2 regions of the Mycobacterium sp. SMC-11 genome follow, and region 1 is predicted to be linked to the other one. Evidence: riboswitches for the same ligand, from Rfam matches in the RefSeq annotation. Region 1 holds a riboswitch; the other holds the start of a gene.
The links. Region 1 has a riboswitch for cobalamin ahead of ACKY0X_RS17195 (PPE domain-containing protein). Riboswitches for the same ligand answer to the same signal wherever they lie in the genome.

Region 1 (5,454 bases):
CGACGTCAAGATGCAGCTGACTACCAAGAGCGGCAAGACGATTGTGCTCAAGGAGAAGGTGGCTTTGCTGGACGGCACGGTCATCGACTCGATGTTCATGAGCGTCAAGGCGCTGCGCGAGTTCTACGAAGAGCAGATGGAGGACGCCCGCAAGACCGGCGTGATGTTCTCGCTGCACGTCAAGGCGACCATGATGAAGGTCAGCCACCCGATCGTGTTCGGCCACGCCATCAAGGTGTTCTACAAGGACGCATTCGCCAAGCACCAGAAGCTCTTTGACGACTTGGGCGTCAACGTCAACAACGGTCTGGTTGACCTCTACAACAAGATCGAGACCCTGCCGGCCTCCCAGCGTGAGGAGGTCATCGAGGACATGCACGCCTGCCACGAGCACCGTCCCGAGCTGGCGATGGTGGACTCGGCCAACGGCATCACCAACTTCCACTCGCCGTCGGATGTGATCGTGGACGCCTCGATGCCGGCCATGATCCGGGCCGGCGGCAAGATGTACGGCGCCGACGGGCGGCAGAAGGACACCAAGGCCGTCAACCCCGAATCGACGTTTGCGCGGATCTACCAGGAGCTGATCAACTTCTGCAAGACCCACGGCCAGTTCGACCCGGCCACCATGGGCACCGTTCCCAACGTCGGGCTGATGGCGCAGAAGGCCGAAGAATACGGCAGCCACGACAAGACCTTCGAGGTTCCCGAGGCCGGCGTCGCCGACATCGTGGACCTGGCCACCGGCGAGGTGCTGCTGACCCAGAAGGTGGAGGCCGGCGACATCTGGCGGCTGTGCACCGTGACCGACGCCGCCATCCAGGACTGGGTGAAGCTGGCTGTCCAGCGGGCACGGGCGTCGGGCATGACCGTGGTGTTCTGGCTGGACACCGAGCGTCCGCACGAGGCGGAGCTGCGCAAGAAGGTCAAGGCCTACCTGAAAGAGCATGACACTGAAGGCCTGGAGATCCAGATCATGCCGCAGGTGTGGGCCATGCGCTACACGCTGGAGCGGCTGATCCGCGGGCAGGACACCATCGCCGCGACCGGCAACATCCTGCGCGACTACCTCACCGACCTGTTCCCGATCCTGGAGCTGGGCACCAGCGCCAAGATGCTGTCGATCGTGCCGCTGATGGCCGGCGGCGGCATGTACGAGACGGGCGCGGGCGGTTCGGCCCCCAAGCACGTCAAGCAGCTGGTGGAGGAGAACCACCTGCGCTGGGACTCGCTCGGTGAGTTCCTGGCGCTGGGTGCCAGCTTCGACGACCTGGGCGCCAAGACCGGCAATGTCCACGCCAAGATCCTGGGTGAGACGCTGGACTCGGCGATCGGCAAGCTGCTGGACGCCAACCAGAGCCCGTCGCGCAAGACCGGTGAACTCGACAACCGCGGCAGCCAGTATTACTTGGCCAAGCACTGGGCGGAGGAGCTTGCCGCGCAGACCGAGGACGTCGAGCTGGCCAAGCACTTCGCGGGGCTGGCAAACACGCTGGCCAAGAACGAGGACGTCATCTTGGGCGAGCTCAATGTGGTGCAGGGCAAGGCGGTGGACATCGGCGGCTACTACGCGCCCGACCACGACCTGACCTCGGCGGTCATGCGGCCCAGCGCGACGCTGAACGCCGCGATCGACGCCAAGGACTGAGGTCGGGCGGCTCCCTGCCGCCTCGGCCCCGCCGAGTGGGGATCTCCCGACGGACACGCCGACGGAGTCGTCGTGGATTTCCCACTCGGGGGTGCCGGCGACGCTCAACGTGCGACAATTCGCCGGTAAGGCGATGACGATGTAGGAATCCGGTGCGAAGCTTCAATTCCGGAGCGGTCCCGCCACTGTGATCGGGGGAGTGACCTCACCCGAGAGCCAGACACGCACGTCGTCGCAACCTCCGATTCGGGGCGGGTAACCCGAGAGAGCTGACGACCGTGACCGCGCCCATCTGGATCGCGTCTCCACCCGAAGTCCACTCGAGCTTGCTGTCGGCGGGCCCGGGGGCGGGTCCGCTGTTGGCGTCGGCAGCCGCATGGAGCACGCTGAGCGCCGAATACAGTGCGGTCGCCGACGAGTTGACGGCGCTACTGGGGGCGGTGCAGGCCGGGGCGTGGCAGGGTCCTAGCGCCGAGGCGTATGTGGCGGCGAATCTGCCGTATCTGGCGTGGCTGATCCAGGCCGGCGTTACCAGTACCCTGACCGCCACCGCCCAGCAGGCCGCGGCCACCGCCTACAGCACCGCACTGGCCGCGATGCCGACGCTGGGTGAGCTGGCCGCCAATCACGCCACGCACGCGGTGCTGGTGGCCACCAACTTCTTCGGTGTCAACACCATCCCGATCACGCTCAATGAGGCCGACTACGGCCGGATGTGGTTGCAGGCCGCCACCGTGATGGCCACCTATCAGGCCGTCGCGGGCACCGCGGTGGCGTCGAGCCCGCAGACGTCGGCAGCGCCACAGATCGCCAAAGCGCAGTCCGCGGATGCCAGCCAGCCGCAGCTGCCGCCGGATCGACAGAACGAGATCATGGAATGGCTGCAGAACAGCGGCTACACCGACTTTTACAACAAGGTGCTGCAGCCGATGATCGATGAGCTGGCGAGCAACCCGTTCTTCCAGTCGATGTTCGGCGGGTTCGACCCCTGGCTGCCGGTCCTGGGCAACCCGCTGAGCTTCCTGAGTCCGTACAACCTCGCGTTCGCGATCGGCTATCCGATGGACTTCGGCTCGTTCGCCGCCTACCTGTCGCAGACATTCGCCTTCATCGGCGCCGACATCGCGGCGGCGTTCGCCTCCGGTAACCCCAGCACCATCGCGTTCACGCTGATGTTCACTGCGGTGGAGGCGGTCGGCACGATCATCACCGACGTGGTCGCGCTGCTCAAGACGCTGCTGGAGCAGGCTCTGGTGCTGATTCCGGTGGTGCTGCCGATGCTGACCGCCGCATTGGCGCCACTGGCCGCGGCACCGCTGGCCGGCTTGGCGGGGTTGTCCGGCCTGGCCGCGCTGCATGCGGTTCCGGTTCCGGTGGTTCCGGTCATGCCCCCGCCGTTCGCCGGGCTGACGGTCGCTCCGACGCCGCCGGTTCCCGCTCCGTCTCCGGCCCCCGCCCCGGCCCCCGCTCTTGCACCGGTGCCGCCCGCAGCGCCGCCGGCGCCCCCTCCGCCGCCCGCGCCGCCGCTGTCCCCGGGGGACAGCCTGGCCGCGATGTATCTGGTCGCCGGCGCGAGCCAACAGGCCCGCCGGGCCGCGGGCACCAGCGCGCGCCGACGCAAGGCCCCGGAGCCCGAGGCCGCCGCGGCGCCCGTGGAGGCCGTGGTCGCCGAGGAGCAGGTCAAGGCCCGCCGGCGTCGGCGCGCAAAGGCCGACATGCTCGGCCGCGGGTACGAATACATGGATCTGGAAGACGCCTCGGATGCCGTGCTGCCGAGCGGACTCACCGCCCTGGCGGCCGACGCTTTCGGCGGAGGTGCCACCACTCCCATGACGCCGGGCACCTGGATGCCGGAGTATCAGCGCGGTCTGCGGTAAGACTCCAGGTAAGGCGGCAGCGCGATCGCCGGGTCGAGGTCGGCGGCCGGCTCCGGGCGCCCGGCGACCATTCGCAGCGGAACCACGCCCGCCCAGTGCGGCAAGGCGACGTCCTCGGGTTCGTCGTTGGGTCCACCGTCGCGCACCGAGGCGGACACCTTCACCAGGTCGAGCGCCAGCACCGCCGTGGCCGCCAGTTCCCGGCGGTTGGGCGGCCGGGCGTCGGCGGCCCGACCGGGTGCGACGTGATCGAGCAGTGCGTTCAGCCCGAGCCGCTTCTCGGCTTCGTCGTCGACCAGGCGGGCGGCGCCGATGACAACCACCGAGCGGTAGGCCATCGAATGGTGCAGCGCCGAGCGGGCCAGCACCAGCCCGTCGACCAGGGTGGCGGTGACGCAGACCGGCAGACCGCCTGGGCCGGCGGCCAGCACCGGGCCGCTGCCGGTGGAGCCGTGCAGATACAGCGTCTCGTCGACCCGGGCGTGTGTGGTCGGCAGCACCACCGGATGGCCGTCGCGGGCGTATCCCAGGTGGCAGATCAGCGCCTCGTCCAGGATGCGGTGCACGGTGTGGCGGTCGTAGCGGGCCCGTTCCCGATACCGGGTGGGGGTGGTCTGGGGCGTCGGCGCATAGGACACGGGGTTGCCTCCATTAATGTACTAGTGCAATATGAGAGATGTGTCAGTACAATACAGCATTACCGGTGGGGGAGCCGAGGCCATCGCGGCCAGCGTCGAGGAGGGCATCGCGCGCGGCGCGTTGGCGCCCGGGGCTGCACTGCCGCCGATTCGCGGGTTGGCCCAGCAACTCGGGGTGAACCCGAACACCGTCGCCGCCGCCTACCGGCTGTTGCGCGACCGCGGCGCGGTCGAAAGCTCCGGCCGCCGTGGCACCCGGGTGCGCGATCGGCCGGCGACCACACCGCGCTCGCTGCGCGGACTGGCCGTGCCGCCGGACGTGCGGGACTTGTCCACCGGAAACCCCAACCCGGCGCTGCTGCCGGTCGTCACCGCTGCGTCGGCACCTGTTGTGCTCTACGGGCATCCGGCGATCACGCCGGCGCTGGCCGAGCACGCCGCGGCCGAGCTGGCCGCCGACGGTGTGCCGGCCGACCATCTGGCGGTCACCTCCGGCGCCCTGGACGCAATCGAGCGGGTGCTCTGCGCCCAGCTGCGTCCCGGTGACCGGGTGGCCGTCGAAGATCCGGGGTGGCCCAACCTGCTCGATCTGCTCGGCGCACTGGGGCTGACTCCGGAGCCGGTCGGAGTCGATGACGACGGTCCGCTGCCTGCCGACCTGGACCGCGCTCTGCAACGCGGGGTGCGCGCCGTGGTGGTGACCAGTCGCGCCCAGAACCCCACCGGCGCAGCGGTTTCCGTTGAACGAGCCGATGCCCTGCGGGTGCTGCTGGAAGGAGCCGACGTCCTGGTGGTCGAAGACGACCACGGTGCGGCGATCGCCGGGGTGCCGCTGCATCCGCTGGCGGGCGTGACCCGGCACTGGGCGTTCGTTCGGTCGGCGGCCAAGGCGTATGGCCCGGACCTGCGGCTGGCGGTGCTGGCCGGTGACCAGCGCACCGTCGAACGCGTGCAGGGTCGCCAGCGACTCGGGCCGGGCTGGGTCAGCCACCTGCTGCAGAACCTGGCCGTCGACCTGTGGCGCGACGAGGCGGCGACGCGGCGGGTGGCCGAGGCCGAAGCCGCCTACCGCGCGGCCCGCGACGGGCTGTGCGCGGCGCTGGCCGATCGGGGCGTGATTGCGCACGGCCGCTCAGGGCTCAACGTGTGGATCCCGGTGCCCGACGAGGCGGTGGCGATGACGGCGTTGTTCGCCGCAGGCTGGGCCGCGGCGCCGGGGGCGCGGTTCCGGATTCGGGGCACTGCGGGCCTGCGGGTCACCATCGCCGAGTTGGCTCCCACCGACATCCCC
Region 2 (5,454 bases), 2.4 Mb from region 1:
TCACCTCGCCGAACTCCGAATAGCACAGGTGGGTGTGGATCTGCGTCGCGTCGGAGACGCCCGAGGTGGCCATCCGGAACGAACCCACCGCCCAGTCCAGGTAGGCCGCCTTGTCGGCGTCGCGCACCGGCAACAGCTCGCGCAGGGCGGGTTCGTCGACCTGGATCACCGCGATGCCGGCGGCCTCCAGATCCACCGTCTCCTCGCGGATCGCCAGCGCCACTTGGTAGGCGGTGTCGGCCAGCGGTTGGTCGTCGCGGACGAACGACCAGGCCAGGATGGTCACCGGACCGGTGAGCATGCCCTTGACCGGCTTGTCGGTCAGCGACTGGGCGTAGGTGGCCCAGTCGACCGTCATCGGCTTGGGGCGCGTCACGTCGCCGAACAGCACCGGCGGGCGCACGCAGCGACTGCCGTAGGACTGCACCCAGCCGTTGCTGGTGGCGAAGAAGCCCTCCAGCTGCTCGGCGAAGTACTGCACCATGTCGTTGCGTTCCGGCTCGCCGTGCACCAGCACGTCGAGCCCGAGGTTCTCCTGCAACTTGATGACGGCAGCGACCTCCGCCTTCATCCGGTCGGTGTACTGCGCCTCGTCGATCTCCCCGGCCGCCAGCGCGGCGCGGGCCTTGCGGATCTCCACGGTCTGCGGGAACGACCCGATGGTGGTGGTCGGCAGCGGCGGCAGGTGCAGCCGCTCGTCCTGGGCGCTGCGGCGTGCCTCGGCCGAACCGCGCTGGCTGCCGGCCGCCCGGATCTCGGCGATCTGCGCGCGCAACGCCGCATTGTTCAGGCGGGGGTCGGAGGTGCGGGACGCGGCTGCGGCGTTGGACGCCTCGATCTCCGCAGCCACGGCTTCGCGTCCCTCGCGCAGCGCGCGGGCCAAGGTGGCCACCTCGGCCACCTTTTCGGCGCCGAACGCCAGCCAGCTGCGCAGCGCGTCGTCCAGACCCGTCTCGGGCTCCAGCGAGTAGGGCACGTGCAGCGTCGAGCACGACGTCGATACGGCAACGGCCTCCGCTGAACCCAACAGCGACGCCAGCTTGGCCAGGGCGGCCTGCAGGTCGGTGCGCCAGATGTTGCGGCCGTCGACCACGCCGGCGACCAGAACCTTGGAAGCCAGCTCCGGCACGGACGCGATTGCGGTGTTGGGTCCGTAAACCAGGTCGACGCCGATCGCCTCGACCGGGGTGCGGGCCAGCGCCGCCAGCCCGGCCCCGGGGTCACCGAAGTAGGTGGCCACGAAGATCGCCGGCCGCTTGCTCAGCCCGCCGAGGCGCTTGTACACCTGCTCGGCCAGGGCGGGGGCGTCCGCGGAGATGTCGGTCACCAGCACCGGCTCATCGATCTGCACCCATTCGGCGCCGGCGTCGGCCAGCTTGCCCAGCAGCTCGGCGTAGACGTCGGTCAGCTCGTCGAGGCGCGAGATCGGCGCCGGCGCACCGTCGACGGCCTTGCTGAGCAACAGGAACGTGACCGGACCGATGATCACCGGCCGGGCTGCGTTTCCGCCGAAGCCCTGCTCCTTGGCCTCGGCGAGCTCGGAGAGCACCTTGGCGGGGTTGAGCGAGAACGTCGTGTCCGCCCCGATCTCGGGAACGATGTAGTGGTAGTTGGTGTCGAACCACTTCGTCATCTCCAGCGGAGCGATGTCGGCGTTGCCGCGGGCCGCGGCGAAGTAGCGGTCCAACTCGTCGGCGACGCCGGCCACCCGGGCCGGGAGTGCGCCCAGCAGCACCGCGGTGTCGAGCATCTGGTCGTAGTAGGAGAACGTGTTCACCGGTATCGAGTCGAGCCCCGCGGCGGCCAACTGTGCCCAGGTGTCACGGCGCAGGCCGGCGGCCACCTTCTTGAGCTCGTCCTGGTCGATCCGGCCGGCCCAGTAGCTTTCGGTGGCGCGCTTGAGTTCGCGGCGCGGTCCGATTCGTGGTGAGCCGAGAACGGTGGCGGTAAAGGCTTGAACGGTCACGATTTGATCCTTCAATTGACGAGGGTGGGTCAACGCCAGCAGCCGCCCAGCTGATCCGGTCCCGTGCCTATATATAAAGCACTATAACCCTCAAAACCAGACGCCCATTCCGCGAGGCGTTGATCCGCCGGGCGCGGCGCGCCCAGCACAACGGGCAGGTATTCGGACTCGCAGGCGCGCACCGAGGTGCTCCTAGTGGCCGTCGCTTCCCAGTCGGCGGGCGAACCCATGACCAGTGCTTATGACGGCGGTCGTTCCTGCATACCGCTGCGGGACAGTCCCGGATTCTCACCGGGTTCCCTCTCGCGCTCCGCGGAAAACTACGTAAACCGCGGTGCGCTCGATGCCGAAGCCGCCTGGCGGCGACAACGGCAAACCAGTTGCGTGATCGAGGTTACTCGGCTCGACCGGCCGCGAGTGCCTCCGGGATCGGGGTCGGGCCGTCGTTGAACTCGATGGTGCGGCCGATGGTCGACTTGTCGGCCAGGGAGGCAGCGATCACCAACGCGACGTTGCCGCGGGAGACCTGCCCTTTGGCCGTGTCGGGACCGACGGCGATTTCTCCGCTGGCTGGATCCAGGGTTAGCCGGCTGGGCCCCAGCACCGTCCAGTCCAGGTCGCTGGCGCGTAGATGGGCGTCGGCGGCGGCCTTGGCCTGCGCGTACGGATAGAACGGATCGTCTTCGGGAATGCCGTGATCGGGTCCCGCGCCGAAATAGGACACCATCACGAATCGCCGCGCACCGGCTTTCGCGGCGGCGTCGATGCTGCGAATGGCGGCGTCGCGGTCGACGGCGTAGGTGCGTGCCGGGTTTCCGCCACCGGCGCCGGCGGAGAACACCACCGCGTCATGATCGGCAAAGAGCCGGGCCAGGCCGTCGGTGCCGAGCTGTTCGATATCGGCCACCACCGGGACCGCGCCGGTGACCGCGACCTCCTCGGCGTGGTCGGGGTTGCGGAACACCGAGCTGACTTGGTCGCCGCGACTAACGAGGGTGGGGGCCAGCAGCAGGGCGATCTTGCCGTGGCCGCCGACGATCACGATGCGTGCCATGGATTCGACGTTACGCGGGAGCGCGGAATGACCCCCGCTGACGCCGCCCGAGCGCGCCCGTCGACAATCGAAGTAACAAGACCCCGAACCAACTAAGGAGCACCCATGGCTGAAGCCGTCATCGTCGAAGCGGTGCGCGCGCCGATCGGCAAGCGCAACGGCGGACTGTCCGGGGTACACCCGGCCGAACTGTCCGCCCAGGTGCTCAACGGGCTGGTCAACCGGGCCGGCGTGGACCCGGCCCTGGTCGACGACGTGATCTGGGGCTGTGTCATGCAGGCCGGTGAGCAGGCCCTGGACATCGGCCGCACGGCGGTGCTGAGCGCGGGCTGGCCGGAGACGGTGCCCGCGGTGACCGTGGACCGCCAGTGTGGTTCCAGCCAGCAGTCGGTGCACTTCGCCGCCGCCGGTGTGGTCGCCGGACACTACGACGTCGTGGTCGCCGGTGGTGTCGAGTCGATGTCGCGGACCCCGATGGGTTCCTCGCTGGCCAACGGCGGCCGCCCGTACGGGGATTCCTTCAAGGCGCGCTACACCCAGACCCCCAACCAGGGCATCGGAGCGGAGATGATGGCCACCAAGTGGGGCCTGAGCCGCACCGCGCTCGACGAGTTCGCGCTGGCATCGCACGAAAAGGCCGGTGCCGCACAGGACGCCGGCGCCTTCAAGGACGAGATCGTCTCGATCACGGATCCCGAGGGCAACGTCATCAGCGAGGACGAGGGCATCCGCCGCGGTACTACCCTGGAGAAGATGGCCCAGCTCAAGCCCGCTTTCAAGGAGGACGGCGTGATCCACGCCGGTAACTCCAGCCAGATCTCCGACGGCTCGGCGGCGCTGCTGTTCATGTCGGCGGCCAAGGCACGCGAACTGGGCCTGACCCCGCTGGCCCGGGTGCACACCGCGACGCTGGCCGGCGCCGACCCGGTGATGATGCTGTCCGCGCCGATCCCGGCGACCCAGAAGGCGCTGCAGCGCTCCGGCCTGAGCATCGACGACATTGGGGTGTTCGAGGTCAACGAGGCATTCGCCCCGGTGCCGATGGCCTGGCTGGCCGAACTCGGTGCCGACCCGAAGAAGCTCAACCCCAACGGCGGGGCGATCGCGCTGGGTCACCCCCTCGGCGGCTCCGGTGCCCGGATCATGACCACCATGCTCTACCACATGCGCGCCAACGGAATTCGCTACGGTCTGCAGACCATGTGCGAAGGCGGCGGCCAGGCCAACGCCACCATCCTGGAGCTGCTGTGAGTGACGGGGCCGTTCTGGTAGAACGGCTTGGACAGCTGGGCAACGTCCTATTGATCACGATCAACCGGCCCGAAGCCCGTAACGCGATCAACGGCGCCGTCAGTGCCGGCATCGGCGACGCCTTGGCGCAGGCTCAAGACGACGACGAGGTGCGCGCGGTAGTGCTCACCGGCGCCGGCGACAAGTCGTTCAGTGCCGGGGCCGACCTCAAGGCGATCGCCAACCGGGAGAACATCTACCACCCGGAGCACCCGGAGTGGGGTTTCGCCGGCTTCGTGCAGCACTTCATCGACAAGCCCGTCATCGCGGCGGTCAACGGCACCGCGCTGGGCGGCGGCACCGAGATCGCACTGGCCAGCGACCTGGTGATCGCCGAACAGCGCGCCCAATTCGGGTTGCCCGAGGTCAAGCGCGGCCTGATCGCCGGTGCCGGCGGGGTGTTCCGCATCGTCGACCAGTTGCCCCGCAAGATCGCCCTGGAACTGCTCTACACCGGCGAGCCCATCTCGGCGGCCGACGCGGCCCGCTGGGGTCTGGTCAACCGGGTGGTCGAGGATGGCGGAGCGCTGGAGGCAGCCCTCGAGCTGGCCGAACGGATCACCGGCAACGCGCCGTTGTCGGTGCGGGCCAGCAAGCGGATCGCCTACGGCGTCGATGACGGCGCCATCCCCGGCGAAGTGGACGGTTGGGCGCGCACCGGCCGGGAATTCTCCGCTGTGCTGCGGTCCGAGGACGCCAAGGAGGGACCCCGGGCGTTCGCCGAGAAGCGCGCGCCAGTGTGGAAGGCGCGTTGAGCGGCGTGCCCGAGCCGCTTCTCATCTCCATCCGCGGGCGTGCCCCGCAGCTACACCCGGAGTCCTGGGTGGCGCCCAACGCTAGCCTGATCGGCCAGGTCAGCCTGGCCGCTCGGGCCAGCGTCTGGTACTCGGCGACACTGCGCGCCGAAGTCGAGCCGATCGAGATCGGCATCGACACCAACATCCAGGACGGCGTGACCGTCCACGTCGACAAGGAGTTTCCCTGTCGAGTGGGGGCGCACGTCAGCGTCGGGCACAACGCGGTGCTACACGGATGCACCATTGAGGACGACTGCCTGATCGGCATGGGAGCGATCGTCCTCAATGGTGCCGTCGTGGGGGAGGGCTCGCTGGTCGCGGCGGGCGCCGTCATCCCGCAGGGGATG

Region 2: another riboswitch for cobalamin. It lies ahead of metE (5-methyltetrahydropteroyltriglutamate--homocysteine S-methyltransferase); the one in region 1 lies ahead of ACKY0X_RS17195 (PPE domain-containing protein).

The regions. Positions count from the first base shown of each region.
Region 1 covers NZ_CP176430.1:3,606,742-3,612,195, reverse strand. The annotation lists gene ACKY0X_RS17200 (NADP-dependent isocitrate dehydrogenase) at 1-1,648, shown strand, start outside; cobalamin riboswitch at 1,741-1,893, shown strand; gene ACKY0X_RS17195 (PPE domain-containing protein) at 1,927-3,525, shown strand; gene ACKY0X_RS17190 (pyridoxamine 5'-phosphate oxidase family protein) at 3,507-4,163, opposite strand; gene ACKY0X_RS17185 (aminotransferase class I/II-fold pyridoxal phosphate-dependent enzyme) at 4,204-5,454, shown strand, end outside.
Region 2 covers NZ_CP176430.1:1,199,078-1,204,531, forward strand. The annotation lists gene metE (5-methyltetrahydropteroyltriglutamate--homocysteine S-methyltransferase) at 1-1,981, opposite strand, end outside; cobalamin riboswitch at 2,102-2,314, opposite strand; gene ACKY0X_RS05760 (SDR family oxidoreductase) at 2,361-3,020, opposite strand; gene ACKY0X_RS05765 (thiolase family protein) at 3,126-4,271, shown strand; gene ACKY0X_RS05770 (crotonase/enoyl-CoA hydratase family protein) at 4,268-5,065, shown strand; gene ACKY0X_RS05775 (gamma carbonic anhydrase family protein) at 5,071-5,454, shown strand, end outside.